4 regions of the Modestobacter lacusdianchii genome follow, and region 1 is predicted to be linked to each of the others. Evidence: riboswitches for the same ligand, from Rfam matches in the RefSeq annotation. Region 1 holds a riboswitch; each other region holds the start of a gene.
The links. A riboswitch is a leader RNA that binds a small molecule or an ion and turns the genes downstream of it on or off. The one in region 1 is predicted to bind cyclic di-AMP.

Region 1 (4,324 bases):
GGTGACCGCCGACTTCACCCTGGACGACGCCGCGGCGGTGGCCGGGTACCTGGCCGACCTCGGCGTCACCCACGCCTACTCCTCGCCGCTGCTGCGCTCGGCGGCGGGGAGCACGCACGGGTACGACACCGTCGACCACGCCCACATCGACGAGCCGCGCGGGGGCCGGGCCGGGTTCGACCGGCTGGTCGCCGCGCTGCACGAGCACGGCCTGGGCCTGGTGCTGGACCTGGTGCCCAACCACATGGGCGTCAGCGACCCGGCCGAGTCGACCTGGTGGTGGGACCTGCTGCAGCACGGGCGGGAGTCCGCGCACGCCGACGCCTTCGACGTCGACTGGGACTTCGGTGGCGGCAAGGTGCGCATCCCGGTGCTGGGCAGCGCGGACGACGTGTCGGAGCTGGAGGTGGTCGACGGCGAGCTCCGGTACTACGACAACCGGTTCCCGATCGCCCCGGGCACCGAGGGCGGGCCGCCGCAGGAGGTGCACGCCCGGCAGCACTACGAGCTGGTCGACTGGCGGCGCGCCGACGACCAGCTCAACTACCGCCGGTTCTTCGCGATCAACACCCTCGCCGGGCTGCGGGTGGAGGACCCGGAGGTCTTCCGGGCCACCCACGCGCTGATCGTGGAGCTGGTCGAGAACGGCTCGGTCGACGCGCTGCGGATCGACCACCCGGACGGCCTCGCCGACCCCAAGGGCTACCTCGACGCCCTGGCCGAGGCCACCGGCGACCGGTGGACCGTGGTGGAGAAGATCCTCGAGCCCGGCGAGGAGCTGCCCGGGTCGTGGAAGACGGCCGGGACGACGGGGTACGACGCGCTCTCCGAGGTCGACGAGGTGCTGGTCGACCCGGCCGGCGAGGCGGCGATCACCGCCCTGGACACCGAGCTGGCCGGTGGGCAGGTCGACTACGCGCAGCTGGTGCACGACTGCAAGCGCGAGGTCACCGACGGCATGCTCGGCTCGGAGGTGGCCCGGCTGCAGCGCATCGTCGGCGAGCTGCCGGGCGTGCCGGCCGAGCAGGTGCGCGAGGGGCTGGCCGAGCTGCTGGCGAGCTTCCCCGTCTACCGCAGCTACCTGCCTGACGGCCGCGAGCACCTGGACGAGACGGTCGCGGCGGTCAAGCAGCGCCGCGCCGACCTGGCCGACGCCGTCGACGCGCTGCACCCGCTGCTCGGCTCGGCCGGCACCGAGCTGGCCACCCGCTTCGAGCAGACCTCCGGCCCGGTGATGGCCAAGGGCGTGGAGGACAGCGCCTACTACCGGTGGGCCCGGTTCGTCGCGCTCAACGAGGTGGGTGGCGACCCGGCGCGGTTCGGCACCACGGTCGCCGAGTTCCACGAGGCGCAGCAGCAGCGGGCCGAGCGCCGTCCGGCGTCGATGACGACGCTGTCGACGCACGACACCAAGCGCAGCGAGGACGTCCGGGCGCGGCTGGCGGTGCTCGCCGAGGTGCCCAGCGAGTGGGCCGGCCTGGTGCGCGGCTGGCTCGGCCGGCACCCGCTCGCCGACCGGCAGCTGGCCCACCTCGTGTGGCAGAACCTGGTCGGCGCCTGGCCGCTGTCCCGGGAGCGGGCGCACGCCTACGTGGAGAAGGCCGCCCGGGAGGCCGGCACCTCGACCACCTGGACCAACCCGGTGCAGGAGTTCGAGGACCAGCTGCACGCGCTGGTCGACGCGGCCTTCGACGACGCGACCACGCACGCCGAGATCGAGGCGTTCGTGCAGCGGGTCGCGCCCTTCGGGTACAGCAACTCGCTGAGCCAGAAGCTGCTGCAGCTGACCATCGCCGGTGTCCCGGACGTCTACCAGGGCACCGAGCTGTGGGACTTCTCGCTGGTCGACCCGGACAACCGCCGTCCGGTCGACTACGACCTGCGGCGCGAGCTGCTCAGCCGGCTCGACGAGGGCTGGGTCCCGCCGGTCGACGAGACGGGTGCGGCCAAGCTGCTGGTGGTCTCCCGCACGCTGCGGCACCGCCGCGACTCCCCCGAGGCGTACGCCGGCTACATGCCGGTCGAGGCGACCGGGCCGGCCGCCGACTCGGTGATCGCCTTCGACCGCGGCGGGGTGGTGACGGTGGCGACCCGCCGGCCGGTGCACCTGGCCGAGACCGGCTGGGGCGACACGACCGTCGGCTCGCGCACCGGTGCCTGGCGGGACCTGCTCACCGGCAACCGGGTCGTCTCCGACCGGGCCGGGGTCCGGCTGGCCGACCTGCTCACCCAGCTGCCGGTCGCGCTGCTCGTGCGGGACTGAGGAAGGACCCCCTTCCTCCCCACCCGTCGCAAGCTCAGGGCGGGCCGGGGAGGGGGCCGAGCGGCGGTCGGGCTCTTGGGTCCGGCCGCCGTTCGGCGTCCGGGGGCGGTGACGCTGAGTGGGTGGCGGCCCACGGGGAGCCGCCGAGCGTCCGGCCTGTCGCGACCGCTCCTGGGCGGACGCCCGACCGGCACCGGAGAGGACGAGCGGAACCGGACGGTCTCGCACACCATGGGTCGCGTGCCCGGGCCGGAATGGCCGGGTACGAGGCACCGGACCGCCCAACCCCGTCCGCCGGTCGCCTGACCCCGAGCATTCCAGGACGGGGGCGGGGGAACCACTCTCCACCGACGCGTCCGCGCGTCTCGGGGTGAAGCCGTGCCGTGCGCGCTGCACGACCGGCCGGGCATCGATCAGCCCGAACCCGACAGCTCACCTCGCAGGCGGTGATCGGAGGATCACTTGTCCCACACGAACACGTCCCGGACCCGTCGCCTGACCCGGGGCGGCGCCGTCCTGGCCGGCGCGACCGCGATCGGGATCGGCGTCCTCGCCGCGCCCGCCTCGGCCGCCGGGGAGCACGACTGGAGCGGCGTCGCCGACTGCGAGTCCAGCGGCAACTGGCAGATCAACACCGGCAACGGCTACTACGGCGGGCTGCAGTTCTACCAGCCCACCTGGGAGGGTTACGGCGGCCTCGAGTTCGCGCCGCGCGCCGACCTGGCCACCCCGGCCCAGCAGATCGCCGTCGCCGAGCGGGTGCTCGTCGGCCAGGGCATCGGCGCCTGGCCGGTGTGCGGGCAGTACCTGACCGGCGGCACCACGGCGGTCGCCGATCCGGCACCGGCCCCCGCACCGGCCCCGTCCGGGGGCAGCTACACGGTGCAGCCGGGTGACACCCTCGGCAGCATCGCCAGCGCGCAGGGCGTCGCCGGCGGCTGGCGGGCGCTCTACGCGGCCAACCAGGGCACCATCAGCGACCCGCACCTGATCTACGTCGGGCAGCAGCTGGCGCTCTGAGGCACGCCCCGCCCTCCCCACCGTGCGCGGTGGGGAGGGCGCGGGCCCGCGTCAGAACCTGATCGCGTCGATCACCTTGACCCGGACGGCGATCAGCGCGGGCACCAGCCCGGCCAGCGCCCCCACGGCCGTGGCGGCGAGCAGCCCCTCGACCGCGGCGGAGACCGGGAAGCCGGGGGCGTCGGCCAGCGGGACGCCACCGGCCAACCACCGCTCCAGCGGCAGGTTGCGCACGATCGCCACGGACACGGCCACCGCGGCCAGCCCGGCCAGGGCCGTGGCCACCACGCTCTCCAGCACGACCGCGGAGAAGACCCGCGCGGAGGTCGCCCCGAAGCTGCGCCGCACGCCGATCTCCCGGATCCGTTGCCGCACGGTGACCAGACCGATGTTCAGCACGCCCAGCCCACCCAGGAACAGCACCACCAGGCCGGCGGCGCGCACCGCGAGCCGGAGCTTCGCGATCGTGTCCTCCAGGTTCTCCGGGTCCTGCCGGTTGGCCTGCACCTCGGCGCCGGGCAGCAACCGGGCCAGGTCGGTCCGCACCGCGGCCACCACCGCGTCGGCCTGGTCGGAGGGCACCCACAGCTCCAGGGTGGGCGGTGACCAGAAGCCGACCCCGCCGGCCGACGCGGTGGCGTCCCCGGCGGAGGAGTCGATCCGGTAGGCGGCCGGGTAGCCCTCGTTCCAGGCGGCCACCCCGACGATCGTGGCGAGCACCGGCTGCGGGCCGCCGATGACCACGGTCGGGTGACCGCTCAGGTCGGTCACCCCGAGCAGCCCCAGGAAGTCCCGGTTGACCACCAGCGCCGGCGACAGGCTCTGCCGGTCACCCGCGCGCAACCAGCGGCCCTCCACCGGCTGGATGCGGTGCAGCGGCCCGTACGACGGCGACACCCGCCGGGTCTCGACCGCCTCCGTGCCCCCGGGGAAGCGGTAGAGCCCGTTCTCGTAGGCGAGGGTGGCCACCGCCTGCTCCGGCAGCCCGTACCGGCTGACCAGCGCCTGCACCCCGGCGTCCCACTCCTCGCGCGGCACGCT
Region 2 (4,324 bases), on a different contig from region 1:
TCGATCGGTGCAGCTCCCGCCGGCGCAGCCAACCCGACACGAGCTCCCACGTGACGCAGGACAGCACCCACAGGGGCATGAGCCCGGCCAACAGGATCCCGACCAAGGCGCCGGATGGGAACTCAGCCGACCCGTAGGCGTTGGCGACGCTCTCCGCGCACGCATGGAAGACCCGCCCCAGTCCACCCGCCAGGGTGGTGATGGGGATCAGCAGGGTCACTCCAGCGAGCACGAACGTGGCGACAGCCGTGAAGGTCAGTGCCTGCCAGGCGAGGATCGCCAGCCGAGGGGCCTGAGCAGTCCATCCTGCATCCACCAGTCGTGGGCCGAGGACTAGGACGGCGACACCGATCGCGGCGAGTGCCAGGCTGGCGCTCACGCTCGGTCTCCTGGCGGGGTCTGCGACTCGGAACGAGCGGCTTCCACGGCGGTGCGCAACTGCGCGACCGCGTCCGGCTGCAGCTCGGCGACGAAGTGCATGAGCACCTCCTGCTGGTCCCCCGATTCGGCGAGGACGTCCTGCAGCAAGGCCGCGGCATGTTCGGCGCGACTACGAACCGGTCGGTACAACCACGCCCGTCCCGACATCTCCCGGGTGAGCTGGCCCTTCTTGTGGAGGTTGTCCATCACCGTCATGACGGTCGTGTAAGCGAGGTTCCGGGAGGAGTTGAGGGCCCCCAGGACGTCGCGCACCGTCGCCGGTTCACCGCGACGCCACAGCTCCGCCATGATCGCCGCTTCCAACTCACCGAACGGGCGCACGCCCCCACCTCTCTTTGCCGTCTCGACGACGCACCGCTGCCGGCCGGACGGTCAGGCGCTCGCCTTCTCGCCCCACCCGGTCCTGTTCCACGGTCAGCCTAGGCAGTCGAGGCTCCTGCGCCCCGAGGATCCGCGCAGGATCCCACCAACGTGCGAGCGCCGGCACTGCTGACCTGGTCAGCCGGAGCACGCTCCGCCCAGGGAGATGCCGCGTGCAGCGAGCCAGGGAGCCGGGTCGTTGCGGTTGGCGTACAGCCCGCCTGTGTGTGCCTCCACGTGCACGTGCGGCCCGGTGGACTGACCACGGTTGCCGACCTCGGCGATCTGCTCGCCGGCGGAGACAGTCTGCCCGGCCGAGACGAACGCCTGGTTGATGTGACCGTAGAGGGTGATCGTCCCGTCCGAGTGCTGGATGTACACCGCCAGGCCGAACCCGTTGGCCGGGCCGGCGTGCAACACGACACCCGAGTCAGGGGCGTAGATAGGCGTGCCGATGGGTGCGGCGATGTCCACGCCGTTGTGGCTCGTGCCCCATCGACTCCCGAAGCAAGAGGTGACCCGTCCCTCGGCCAGCGACCCGGTGCCGGCCGTCGCGGCCGCGCTCGCGACCTCCTGGCGGTCGTCGACGGTGGCTTCAGGGTCATCGTCTCCCTGGAGCGTCAGGAGCTGGACCTGCGCCGTCCGCAGCTGCTCCTCCAGTTCCGCCTTCTGACCTGCCGCGGCGTCATAGCTCACCTGCGCTTGACCGAGCTGGGCCTGAGCAGCGGCTTCGGCCTGCTCGGCCGCCTGGGCAGCGGTGTCGCGGGCGGCGACCGCGTCACGGGCGGCCTGGTCGGCGCGCGCGACCTGGCTCTCGGCATCCTGCAGCGCTCGTAGCCGCTCTGCCCGGTCGTCGCCGATCAGTTCCAGCATGGCTGCACGCTGGAGGAGGTCCTCTGGCCCTCGGGCCTCCAGGAGCGTCACTGCATCACTGAGGGAGTCGGCCCCCATGTAGGTCTCACGCCCGAGGTCGGCCACGTCGTCCTTCGCTGTGGTCGTGGCGACCTGAGCGGCGGCCAGCTCTGCGGCGGTGGTCGCTGCCGCAGCCTGGGCGGTCGTCAGCTCCTGCGCTGCCAGGCGTGACGCCTCACCGGCGGCTTCAGCGAGGACCGTCAGTCGCTGCAGTTCTGTCTCAGCGGCTGCGAGGAGCTGCTCGACTCGGTCGATCTCGGCGCTGGCCGTGTCGAACGTCGACTGAGCAGAGTTCTGTTGGGCGTTGGGGTCGCCGGGTGCTGCGAGCGCAGTCGGCGAGGTGAGCGCCAACTGCGCGGTGACAGCCGCGGCGACGCTCAGCGGCGCCAAGCGTGACAGGGGTCGGGGCTTGGACGGGCGTGGGTTCCGGTGACGCAGGGTCGCCAAGGCGACGGTTCTCCGTTCTTCCTGACTGCCTACCGGGTTAGCTGACGGGTTCGGACGGGAAGCTGCCCTACCTGCGCACGCAGGATTCACCCCAAGAGACGTGGGTCCCCGGTCCACCTCGGCGAGGCCGTGGTGGTTCGGCGTGTCCACCCGAGGTCCTCGGTGCGAGGAGCAGGGCCCGGGTGGACCGGATCGAGACGCTACTACGAAGGAGCTTAGTTGTCACGGTCTCGTAACGAAGCGCCTCACGAGACACCACCGTAGGAGTGGAGACCGGTGGACACGAGGTTCACGAAGAGCAGGTTGAACACCAGGGTGGCCAGCGCCACCAGGTTGGTCCAGGCGGCCGGCCTGCCGCGCCACCCCGAGGTGTTGCGGGCGTGCAGATAGGCGGCGTACAGCGCCCAGGAGATGAAGGCCCACGTCTCCTTGGGATCCCAGCCCCAGAAGCGGCCCCAGGCGCTCTCCGCCCAGATGGCGCCGGCGATCACGGCGAAGGTCCAGACCGGGAAGCCGAAGATCGCTGTCCGATGCGCCACCCGGTCGAGCGTTTCCGCGCTGGGCAGCCTGCCACCCCGGCCTTGCTCGCCACCGCCGGCCGCTGACGCCGACCGTTCGGACCGGGCGGCGACCAGGTAGAGCGCGCTGGCCACACCGCTGACGATGAAGACGCCGAACGAGAGGATGGCGGCTGACACGTGCACCACGAGCCAGTCTGACCTGAGCGCGGCGACCAGCGGTCCGGACTCCGCGTACAGGTGCAAGCCGGTGAGGACCAGTCCGATGACCGTCGGCCCCAGGACGAACACGCCGATCCGCCGCAGGCCCGGCACCCGGATGACCAGGAACAGGTAGGCGAGCACCCCGACCAGAACTGCCGCCGTGGCGAACTCGTACATGTTGCCCCACGGCACACGCCCCGCAGCCGCACTGCGCGTGACGAGCACGCCGGCCTGTGCGAGCGCTCCGACCGCGGTCAGGACGACACCCAGCTGGCCCCACCGCGCAGCCTGGGGTCGCCCGGCTGCGCCACTGGCCGCCGGGAGAGCAGTGGCGCTCGACGCACCGGTGTTCACCGTGGCCAACTGAGGTCGACTTCGCGTCGACGGCCGGCCGAACGCGAGTTCGGCGCAGAAGCCGATGGCGGCGAGGGCATAGATGGCGATCGCCACCCCGAAGAGCGTGTCGGAGAGGTCGGCCAGGGCGTCAGAGGTCACGAGGACCCTCCTCATCGATGGAGTGCTCAGGTGTGGTGCGCGCCCGCCGAGGCCGACGGTCGGTGGCGAGGGCGGCCAGGACGGCAGCACCGGACAGCCCCGCGAGCGCAGCTTCGGGAACGACACCCATTCGGGTCGCCGTGGTCGTCTGGGTCCGCTGCGCCAGTGAGCCGACGAAGACATAGGGCGTGAAGAGCTCGGATCGGTCGACGACCGTCCCGTCGGGTGCAACGACTGCGGAGATGCCACTGGTCGCTGCGACCAGGACGGTGCGCCCGTGCTCGATGGCGCGCAGGCGGCTCATGGCCAGCTGCTGTTCGCTCTCCGCGGTGTACCCGAACGTGGCGTTGTTGGTCTGCACGACCAAGAGGGAGGCGCCGCCGTCCACGACGTCGGAGACGAGCCCGTCGTAGGCGACCTCGAAGCAGATGACGTCCCCGAGGCGCACTCCGCCCACGTCCAGGACCCCCGGCTCGGTACCGGGCAGGAAGTCGCGTCGCAGCAGATCGACCTGCTCGCTGAACAACCGGAAGAACGACCGGGCGGGCATGTACTCACCGAAGGGCACCGGATGTCGTTTGGCGTAACGCTCGCCAGGCCCGGTGACCGGGTCCCAGACGATGCCCGCATTGGTCAGGTACCGACCAGGCCCGTCCAGGACGGCACCGATCAGGATGGGCGCGTCGATCGCGCGGACCGCCCGGTCGATGGCCGCCGCTGCATCCGGGTTCTGGTACGGGTCGATGTCCGAGGAGTTCTCGGGCCAGATCACGACGTCGGGTCGCGGGGTGCCGCCACCGTCGACCCGCTCCGCCAGTTCGAGGGTCTGCTGGACGTGGTTGTCGAGGACCGCTCTGCGCTGGGCGTTGAAGTCGAGGCCGGATCGAGGGACGTTCCCCTGGACGACCGCGACAGTGGTCGGCTCGCCCCCCTCCGACAGCTGGCTC
Region 3 (4,324 bases), on a different contig from region 1:
GGAGCACCTGCAGGCCCAGCCCGTACGCCGACCAGCCGGGCACCGACGGGTCGACCCCGGCCGGCACCGTCATCTCCTCGAGCGTGGCCGGCGAGAGCACGTCACCGGTGTCGCCGAGCAGGAAGGCGGCGAACCCGGCCAGGTCGGTCAGCGTGGCCCAGAGCTGCCCGGCGGCGGCCATCACCCCGGCGTCGTGCTCGGGCTCGGGCAGCACCACGTCGGCCCAGGGGTGCACCGCCGACCCCTGCGCCGCCCGCCCGCTGGGCCGGGGGGTCGTGCGGGTCATGCCGAGCGGGCCGAGCACCTCGTCCCGGACGACGTCCTCCCACGACCGCGCCCGGTGCCGGGCGACCAGCTCACCGAGCAGACCGAAGCCCAGGTTGGAGTAGTGGAACCGCCGGGCCGCGCCGAGGACGACGTCGGCGCCGGTGAGCTGCAGGTCGGCCAGCGACCCACCGGGCACCCGCTCCCACCAGCCGCCGGGGCTCTCGGAGGTCGCGCCGGCCAGGTGGGCGAGCAGCTGGCCGATGGTGCGGTCGCCCAGCGGCGTGCCGGGGACGTGCCGCTCGAGCGGGTCGTCGAGGCCGAGTCGCCCCTCGTCGCGCAGCCGCATCACCACGACCGCGGTGACCGTCTTGCTGATCGAGCCGAGCCGGTACTGGACGTCGGTGTGCGGCTCGGCGACGTCGCCGCGGCCGGCCGACCAGGCCAGGCCGCCGTCCCGGACGACGCCGGCGACCAGGCTGGGTGCCCGGCTGTCGCGCTGCACCCGGGCGGTGCGGGCGAGCAGCGTGCGGGCGGTGGTGGGGAGCACCGGCTCGGCCACGGCGCGGCTCAGCGGACCGGCTCGGCGGTGTCCACCGGCAGCCGGCCGGTGCGGTGCGCCCAGCGCTCGAACCAGATGGTGACCAGGGGCGGCACGGAGGCGGCCAGGGCCAGCAGACCGGTGAGCGGCGTCCAGCGGAGCACCCGCCAGGCCAGCAGGGTCACCAGCACGTAGCCGACGAACACCGCGCCGTGCACCGGACCGGCGATCTGCACGCCGAGCTCGGTGGTCTCCGGGACGTACTTGACGAACATGCCGGCCAGCAGGAGCACCCAGGACACCGCCTCGGCGATGGCGACGGCCCGGAAGGCACGGGCGACGGTGCGCGGATCGGTCAGGGCGGGGGGCACGGTGCTCCTCGGGGTGTCGGGCCGGTGGGCTGCTGCTCATCGTGCCCGGCGGGACGACGCGCCGGCGCAGCCGCCCGCGTGATCGTCACCACCGGCCCGACCGGGACGCACCGGGCCCCGGTCGCCTGACGGCGGCCGGGGCCCGGTGGGTGTCGCGGGTGGTGCGGGTGTCAGCCGACCCGGCGCATCGCGGTGATGCTGCCCATCACGTCGATGCTGGCGACCTTGACCACGTCACCCGACGTCGGCGCGTGGACCATCTGGCCGTTGCCGATGTAGATGCCGACGTGGCTGACCGGCGAGTAGAAGGCGATGATGTCGCCCGGCTGCAGCTCGGACCGGGAGACGGCCCGGCCGACGGTGGCCTGCTGGCTGCTGCTGCGCGGGAGGTTGACCCCGGCGGCGGCGTAGGCGTACTTGACCAGGCCGGAGCAGTCGTAGGAGCCCGGGCCGGTGGCGCCCCACACGTAGGGCTTGCCGCGCTGCGCCATCGCGACGCTGACCGCGGTGGCCGCGGCGCCGCTGCCGGCCACGACCGGCGTGGAGGCCGCCGGGGCGGGGGCCGACGAGGACGACGACGACGCGGAGGCCGACGCGGAGGAGGACGGGCGGTCGGCCCGCGAGGCCGACTGCGAGGCGTTGCGCTCGGCCGCAGCCGCGGCGACCGCGGCGGCGTGCTGCTCGGCCAGGATGCGGGCCCGCTCGCGCTCCTCGGCGGAGAGGCGGTCGTACTCGGCCTGGTACTCGGCGATCTGGGCGTTCAGGTCGGCCTGCCGCGCGGCGACCTCGTCGACGAGCGCCTTGGCGTCGGCGGCGGCCTTCTCGGCGGCGGCCTTGGCCTCGTCGGCGACGACGGTGGCCTGCTGCGCGTCGCCCAGGATCTCGTTGTTGTGCCCGGCGATGCTGTCGAGCGTGCCCATCCGCTCGAGCATCTGCTCGGCGGACTCGCTGGTCAGCATGGCCTGCAGCGAGGTGAGCTGCTCGCCGGTGAAGGCGCTGCGGGCGACCTGGCGCACGTGGTCGCGGGCCTCGGCGACGGCGGCCTCGGCGGCCTCCAGTTCGGCGGCGGCCTTCGCGGCGGCGTCCTGCTGAGCGGTCAGCTCGTCACTGGCGGCGTGCAGCTCCTCGGTGACGACCTCGAGGTCGTGACCCCGCTCGGCGATGAGGGCGGCGGCCTCCTGGGAGGTCTCCGGGGTTTCGGGAGCGGCGAGCGCGGGAAGCGGGGAGAGGGCGACGCCGCTGGCGGCGACGACGGTGAACAGCACCCGGCGGCCGGAGCGGCCACGCCGAGCAGAGGTGTGCGTACTCGCCATGTTCGGCGGGTGTGTCCTTTCTTCCACCTGCCGCCTACCGAGTTAGCTGACGGGTTCGGGCGGGAAGACGCCCGGCACCTCGGACCCGGTTCGGGTCACGAGGAGCTTCACCCCAGTGCTGCGGTGGGTCCCCGGTCCACGAGCCCGCGAGTGTTGCGGCGAGCCGTGTGGTTCGGCGGCGGCCCTGTCGGTCGTCACCCGGGTGGGCGACTGCGTTGCCCGTCAGGACCGCTGGTGACCGTACGTGCGTTATGGGCTCGTGACAAACGGCTGAACGCAATTTGTGGAGAAACTCCCGGCGTGTGCTGCAACACGCTCACCGAGCGTGACAGACGCGCCGACCCGCTGGCCGTACCGGACCACGACTCCCTGCCCGGTGGCCGGGTCGACGGTCCGACACGCGTCCTGACCTGGTCGCTCGGAGTGCTGGTCAGGAGGGGGTCGAGACGTCCAGCGCGGCGGCGTCGACCGGTCGTTGGCGTCCACCCGGTGACGCTCCGCAACCGCCGCGCTGACCGTCCACCGGTGCACCGCGCGGTGCGCCGACGGGATGGACACACCCCCACGAAACTGCCGAGGCCGACGCGACTCGACGCCGGCGGGCCAGGATGACCCCGTGCCGACCCTCGCCACCACCACCTGGGACGACCCCGCCGTCGCGTCGCTGACCGCCGCCCAGCAGGTCGAGCTGCGCGCCCGCTACGACGGGGCGGGCGAGCCGGGGGTGCCGCCGTCCGCCGCCGACGTGGCCGTCGTCCTGCTCGCCCGCGACGACGACGGGACGCCGATCGGCTGCGGCGCGCTGCGGCCCCTCGAGGCGGGCACCGCCGAGCTGAAGCGGATGTACGTCGTCCCCGCGGCCCGCGGCCGTGGGGTCTCCCGGCTGCTGCTCACCGCGCTGGAGGCCGAGGCGGTGGCCCGCGGCTGGACCACCGTGCTGCTGGAGACCGGGCCGCGGCAGCCGGAGGCCGTCGGGCTCTACACCGCAGCCGGCTACCGGCCGGTGCCGGCGTTCGGCCACCACGTGGACGACCCGTTCTCGCTCTGCTTCGCCCGGGAGCTGGCGTGACCACCGCGACGCGGTACGACGCCGTCGTCGTGGGGGGGCCACAACGGCCTGACCGCCGCGGCCTACCTCGCCCGGGCCGGCTGGTCGGTGCTGGTGCTCGAGCGGCGGGCCGGCCTCGGTGGTGCCGCGGTCAGCGAGCAGGTCTTCCCGGGGGTCGACGTCCGGCTCTCCGCGTACTCCTACCTGGTCAGCCTGCTGCCCGACCGCATCGTCGCCGACCTCCGGCTGCCGATCCGGCTGCTCGACCGCCCGGTCGCGTCCTTCACCCCGCTGCTGCGCGGCGGCCGCCCGGGCGGGCTGCTGGTGGAGCGGGACGAGGGGCCGGAGACGGCGGCCTCCTTCCGGGCGCTGACCGGCTCGGACGCCGAGCTCGCCGGCTGGCAGCGCTTCTACGGCCGGCTCACCACCCTGGCCGAGGACCTCGCCCCGACGTTGACCGAGCCGCTGCCCACGGAGGCGGAGCTCACCGCCCGGCTGCGCGACCCGGCGCTCTGGCACGACCTGCGGCAGCGGCCGCTGGCCGACGTGGTCGCCGACCACCTCACCGACGACGACGTACGGGGCATCGCGCTCACCGACGGGCTGATCGGCACCTTCGCCGACGTGCACGCCGCCGACGGCCTGGCCGGCCGCTGCTTCCTGTACCACCTGGTCGGCAACGGCACCGGCCGCTGGCGGGTGCCCGTCGGCGGGATGGGCGCGGTCAGCGGCGCCCTCGCCGACGCCGCCCGTTCCGCCGGCGCCTCGCTGGTCACCCGGGCCACCG
Region 4 (4,324 bases), on a different contig from region 1:
CCCTGAGCGGATGTACGCGCGGATGCACCTGTTCCCCCTCGGCCGGGCGGCGGTCTTCACCACCGATGCCTCGGCGTTCCGCCTGACCCGCACACCGCGCCACGTGCGCCGGGAGAGCCCGGCGGTCGTCGCGCTGGCCTTCCAGGCCCAGGGCTGCGGCGAGTTCAGCCAGCTCGGGCACGAGCAGCTGGTCCGGGGCAGCGACCTGATGCTGGTCGACCTCACCGCGCCGTACTCGTTCGGCTGCTCGGTGGGCGGCGGCTCGCGGTCGTTCCAGGTCCGGTACGAGCAGCTCGCCCTGCCGGTGGACGTCGTCCGGCGCGCGTCACCACGGTTGCGGGCCAGCCGGCTGCACGGCCTGGTCCGCGCCCACCTGGAACAGGTCTGCGCCCGCGTCGGAGACCTGTCGGGCGACCCCGGCGCCGCCGCCCTCGGGACGGCGACGGTCGAGCTGCTGCGGGCGCTGATCGTGTCGGCCGCCGGCGATGCCCGGCTCAGCGGTGCGGTGGGCGAGGAGACGCTGCTGACCCGGGTGCGGGCGCACATCGGCCAGCACCTGACCGACCCGCAGCTGACGCCGGAGTCGATCGCCGGCGCGCACGCGGTGTCGGTGCGCCACCTCTACCGGGTGTTCAGCGACGCCGGCCTGAGCCTGGAGCAGGAGGTGATCGGGCAGCGCCTGGAGCTGGCCCGCGCCCAGCTGGCGTCGCCCGCCGGCCGTCGCCGGTCGATCGCCGCGGTCGCGCGCGCCACGGGCTTCGTCGACCCCAGCCACTTCGGCCGGCGGTTCAAGCGGGCCTACGGCGTCACCCCACGGGAGTGGCAGCAGCACCTCCGGCGCTGAACCGGGCCGGCACGGGCGACGAGCACCGGGCCGCCGCGAGTGCTGCGACCTCGTGACGATCTCCGCCCACGCTTGACCCACTCGCGCCGCCTTCGGGAGGTTGGAGGGGCGAGGTACCACCCCTGACCGGCCGCCGCGCGGCCCGACGACGCGCTGCGCGCGGCCGGTCGGGGCACCCCGACACGAGAGGAACCTCCCCATGCTCACGTTGACCCCGCAGGCGGCCACCGCGATCCGCGGCATCCTCGACCAGACCGAGCTGCCCGACCAGGGCGGGTTGCGCATCGCCGACGACCCGAGCGGCGAGTCCCTGGCGCTGGGCCTGGCCGCGGTGCCGGCCGAGGACGACCAGGTCGTCGACCAGGACGGCGTCCGGGTGTTCCTGGACCCGAAGGCCGCGACGCTGCTCGGCGACAAGACCCTCGACGCCGTCCCGGACCCGTCCGGCAAGGTGCAGTTCGGGATCACCGACTCCCCCGGCTGACCACCCGCACGACTCCCACGACCGCCCCGTACCGGCCCTGCCGGTGCGGGGCGGTCGTCGTCCCGGGCGAGCATCCAGCGGTCATCACCCGCTCACGCACCGTTCAGGCACGCGCGTCGCGCGGCAGATCGCCAGGCCGCTGACCCCCGGGACGACACGCCGGAGGGCCCGCGAGCGCCGATCACGGCACCGCAGGTCGGCTCCGGCGAGTCGTGTCGCGGGCGGCAACGGGCGGTCTCGTTTCGGGCCTCGCAGGGCCCGATCCGGCCCCCAGCGGGCGACCGGGAGCCCGCTTACGGTCGTCCCGCCCGACGGGTTCGAGCCGTCACCGCTCCTGGTGACAGCCCGGCGGGCACCGCCGAACCGGGCGGCCGCCACGACACGGCGGCCGTGAGCCCGGGCCGGGGACCCATCGCAGTTCTGGGGTGAAGCGCGGGCCAGCACGGTCGCGCCGGGCGAGTTCCCCGCCCGAACCCGTCAGCTAACTCGGTAGGCGGTCGAGGAGAACCAGGAGAAACGTCGTCCATGACGACCATGCACAGCTCGTCCCGCCGTTCCCCCCGAGCCGGACGGCGGGCGTTGATCGCCCTGTTCGCCGGCGCCGGAGTCGTGCTCACCCCGCTGACCGCGCAGGCCTCGGCCGGCGGCAGCGCGCCGCCGGTGGCCGCTCCGGTGGCCCCCGTCGTGGCCCCGAACGTCGCGGCCCAGGTGGCCGTCGACACCGCGCTCGCCCAGCAGGGCAAGCCGTACGTGTGGGCCGGCGCCGGCCCGAACTCCTACGACTGCTCGGGCCTGACCCAGTACGCCTTCGCGGCGGCCGGCGTCTCGCTGCCGCACTCGTCGCGGATGCAGTCGACGATGGGCACGCCCGTCGACCGCGCCGCCCTGCAGCCCGGTGACCTGGTGTTCTTCTACCACCCGGTCGGTCACGTGGGCATCTACATCGGCAACGGCCAGATGGTGCACGCACCGACCAGCGGCGACGTCGTCAAGATCGCGAACGTCGACCAGATGTGGGGCTACCACTCCGCCCGCCGGCTGGTCTGACACCCGGAGGGCGGAGATGGCCATCTCCGCCCTCGTAGGACCGCTGGTGTCCCGGTTGCGGCCGGGGCACCAGCGGGGCCTCACCAGCGGTAGGTGCAGCTTCCGCTGGCGGTCTGGCCGGTCGCGTCGGTGACGACGGCGGTGACCTCGAAGCTGCCCTCGGCCGCGTACGTGTGCGAGAAGACGGCGGACAGGTGCTGGTCGTCGTGGGTGTAGACGTCGCCGTCGCCGTAGTCGATGGTCACCGAGTACGGCGCGGTGGCGGTGACGTCGTGGCCGAACAGCGGCGAGGCACCGAACCCGCCGGGGCAGGTGATCGCCAGCGTCGGCGCGGCCGCCACCGGAGCGGCCTGCTGCGCCTGCGGGGTGGCCGGGGCGGCGTCCAGCGCGGTGTCGGCCACCGCACCCGGGCTGCCGGCCGAGAGGACGACGGCGGCGCCCAGGGTCACCGCACCGACACCCAGCACGACCGCGCCGGCCGGCCGGCCGACGACCTGCAGGCGGGGGGCCTGGCCGCGCACCAGCGCGACCGCGCCGACGGCGGCGAGGACCACGCCGAGCACGCCGACCGCTGTGGGCAGCCCGCCGGCGACCGCGACCAGGACGACCAGCAGCGACAGGAGCGTGCCCGCGCAGACCAGCGTGCGGTCGTGCGCCGGCGCACCGGTGGGCGCCGTGCCGGTGGGTGCCGTGCCGGTGGGTGTCTGGGCCACGCCGCTCCTCTGCTCGAGCGCCCGGTGGCGCTGCTCAGGGGAGACTGCCGACCAGTGGACCGGCGGCGGGTCAGGCCGGCGGTGTCGCGCGACGCCTGCGTCGGACGGGTGCACGAGTGACTCGCGGGACGACGGTCAGGCGGCCAGCGCGACGGGGGCGGACGCTCCCCAGCCGGGCGGGAAGGCGCGGGCGCGGGCACCACCGCGGGCGACGAGGAACGGGCGGGCCAGCCGCTCCTTCTCGATCTGGTCCCAGGCGGCCAGCAGCTCGGAGACCCAGCGGGCCAGGGTGAGCGCGCCACTGGCGAGCGGGTCGCCGGCGGTGACCCGGGTCGGGCGCAGGGCCATCCGCGGCCAGCGCGGGGCGACCAGGCTGCGGCGGGACGACGGCAGGGCGGCCAGGTGCGCGGCGAAGGCGGCGTCCAGCGCGCTGGTCTCGGCGACGATCGCCATCGCGAGGGCACCGACGTCGGCACCGCGGCCGAACCGCGCAGCAGCCTCCTCGGTGGTGACCAGCACCCGGCCGGTCAGCAGCGGAGAGATCCGCGGGTCGTCGGCGGGGAGCACCCAGGCGCCGGCCATCGTCGACTCCAGGCCGTCACCGACGCTGACGTGCCAGCCCACGACCCGGTCCTCGACCGGCTGGTCGATCACGACGATCCCGCGCATGTCGCACTCCTCGTTCCCCGATGACCACGTTCCCCGGTGATCACTCGGGTGCAGACTGGAGCACAGCGAGTCGCGAAACGCGCACGGCGCGTGCCCGTTGCCGAGTCGTCACACCACCCGGCACAGCAGTCACACCCGGCTCAGCGAGCCCCCGCCCGGGCGGCCAGCTGTTCCGGGGAGAACGCCAGGTCGAGGGCCTCCCGGCCGGCGCCGAGCAGGGCGGCCTGCTGACCGACCCGGCTCACCACGATCTCCAGGCCATCGGTGATCATCGGCGGGCACTGCGCGTAGATCGCCGAGCGGACGCCGGCGACGAAGGCCTCGGCGCTGCTCAGGTGCCCGCCGATGACCAGCCGCTGCGGGTTGAAGAAGTTGAGGATCGTCGACAGCACCGTGCCGGTGCTGCCTCCCGCCTCGCGCAGCAGCTGGGTGGTCAGCGGGTGCGCGTCGCGGGCGAGGTCGAGCATCCCCTCGGTGCCCGACGAGGCGACCCCGCGCTCGGCGAGCTGCTCGACCAGCGCGGCGCCGCTGGCCACCGCGTCCAGGCAGCCGACCCGCCCGCACGAG

Region 2: another riboswitch for cyclic di-AMP. It lies ahead of ACJTNH_RS11980 (M23 family metallopeptidase); the one in region 1 lies ahead of ACJTNH_RS18360 (transglycosylase family protein).
Region 3: another riboswitch for cyclic di-AMP. It lies ahead of ACJTNH_RS09655 (C40 family peptidase); the one in region 1 lies ahead of ACJTNH_RS18360 (transglycosylase family protein).
Region 4: another riboswitch for cyclic di-AMP. It lies ahead of ACJTNH_RS14980 (C40 family peptidase); the one in region 1 lies ahead of ACJTNH_RS18360 (transglycosylase family protein).

What each region holds. Positions count from the first base shown of each region.
Region 1 is NZ_JBJJTJ010000034.1:26,086-30,409, reverse strand. It holds gene treY (malto-oligosyltrehalose synthase) at 1-2,263, shown strand, start outside; cyclic di-AMP (ydaO/yuaA leader) riboswitch at 2,553-2,724, shown strand; gene ACJTNH_RS18360 (transglycosylase family protein) at 2,726-3,283, shown strand; gene ACJTNH_RS18355 (ABC transporter permease) at 3,335-4,324, opposite strand, start outside.
Region 2 is NZ_JBJJTJ010000014.1:21,361-25,684, forward strand. It holds gene ACJTNH_RS11970 (M56 family metallopeptidase) at 1-379, opposite strand, end outside; gene ACJTNH_RS11975 (BlaI/MecI/CopY family transcriptional regulator) at 376-762, opposite strand; gene ACJTNH_RS11980 (M23 family metallopeptidase) at 940-2,103, opposite strand; cyclic di-AMP (ydaO/yuaA leader) riboswitch at 2,173-2,313, opposite strand; gene ccsB (c-type cytochrome biogenesis protein CcsB) at 2,406-3,377, opposite strand; gene lnt (apolipoprotein N-acyltransferase) at 3,367-4,324, opposite strand, start outside.
Region 3 is NZ_JBJJTJ010000010.1:105,478-109,801, reverse strand. It holds gene ACJTNH_RS09665 (serine hydrolase domain-containing protein) at 1-826, opposite strand, end outside; gene ACJTNH_RS09660 (DUF3817 domain-containing protein) at 835-1,176, opposite strand; gene ACJTNH_RS09655 (C40 family peptidase) at 1,347-2,489, opposite strand; cyclic di-AMP (ydaO/yuaA leader) riboswitch at 2,506-2,660, opposite strand; gene ACJTNH_RS09650 (GNAT family N-acetyltransferase) at 3,106-3,558, shown strand; gene ACJTNH_RS09645 (phytoene desaturase family protein) at 3,646-4,324, shown strand, end outside.
Region 4 is NZ_JBJJTJ010000021.1:38,401-42,724, reverse strand. It holds gene ACJTNH_RS14990 (helix-turn-helix domain-containing protein) at 1-844, shown strand, start outside; gene ACJTNH_RS14985 (HesB/IscA family protein) at 1,044-1,328, shown strand; cyclic di-AMP (ydaO/yuaA leader) riboswitch at 1,717-1,820, shown strand; gene ACJTNH_RS14980 (C40 family peptidase) at 1,854-2,375, shown strand; gene ACJTNH_RS14975 (PKD domain-containing protein) at 2,456-3,088, opposite strand; gene ACJTNH_RS14970 (hypothetical protein) at 3,224-3,757, opposite strand; gene ACJTNH_RS14965 (ROK family protein) at 3,898-4,324, opposite strand, start outside.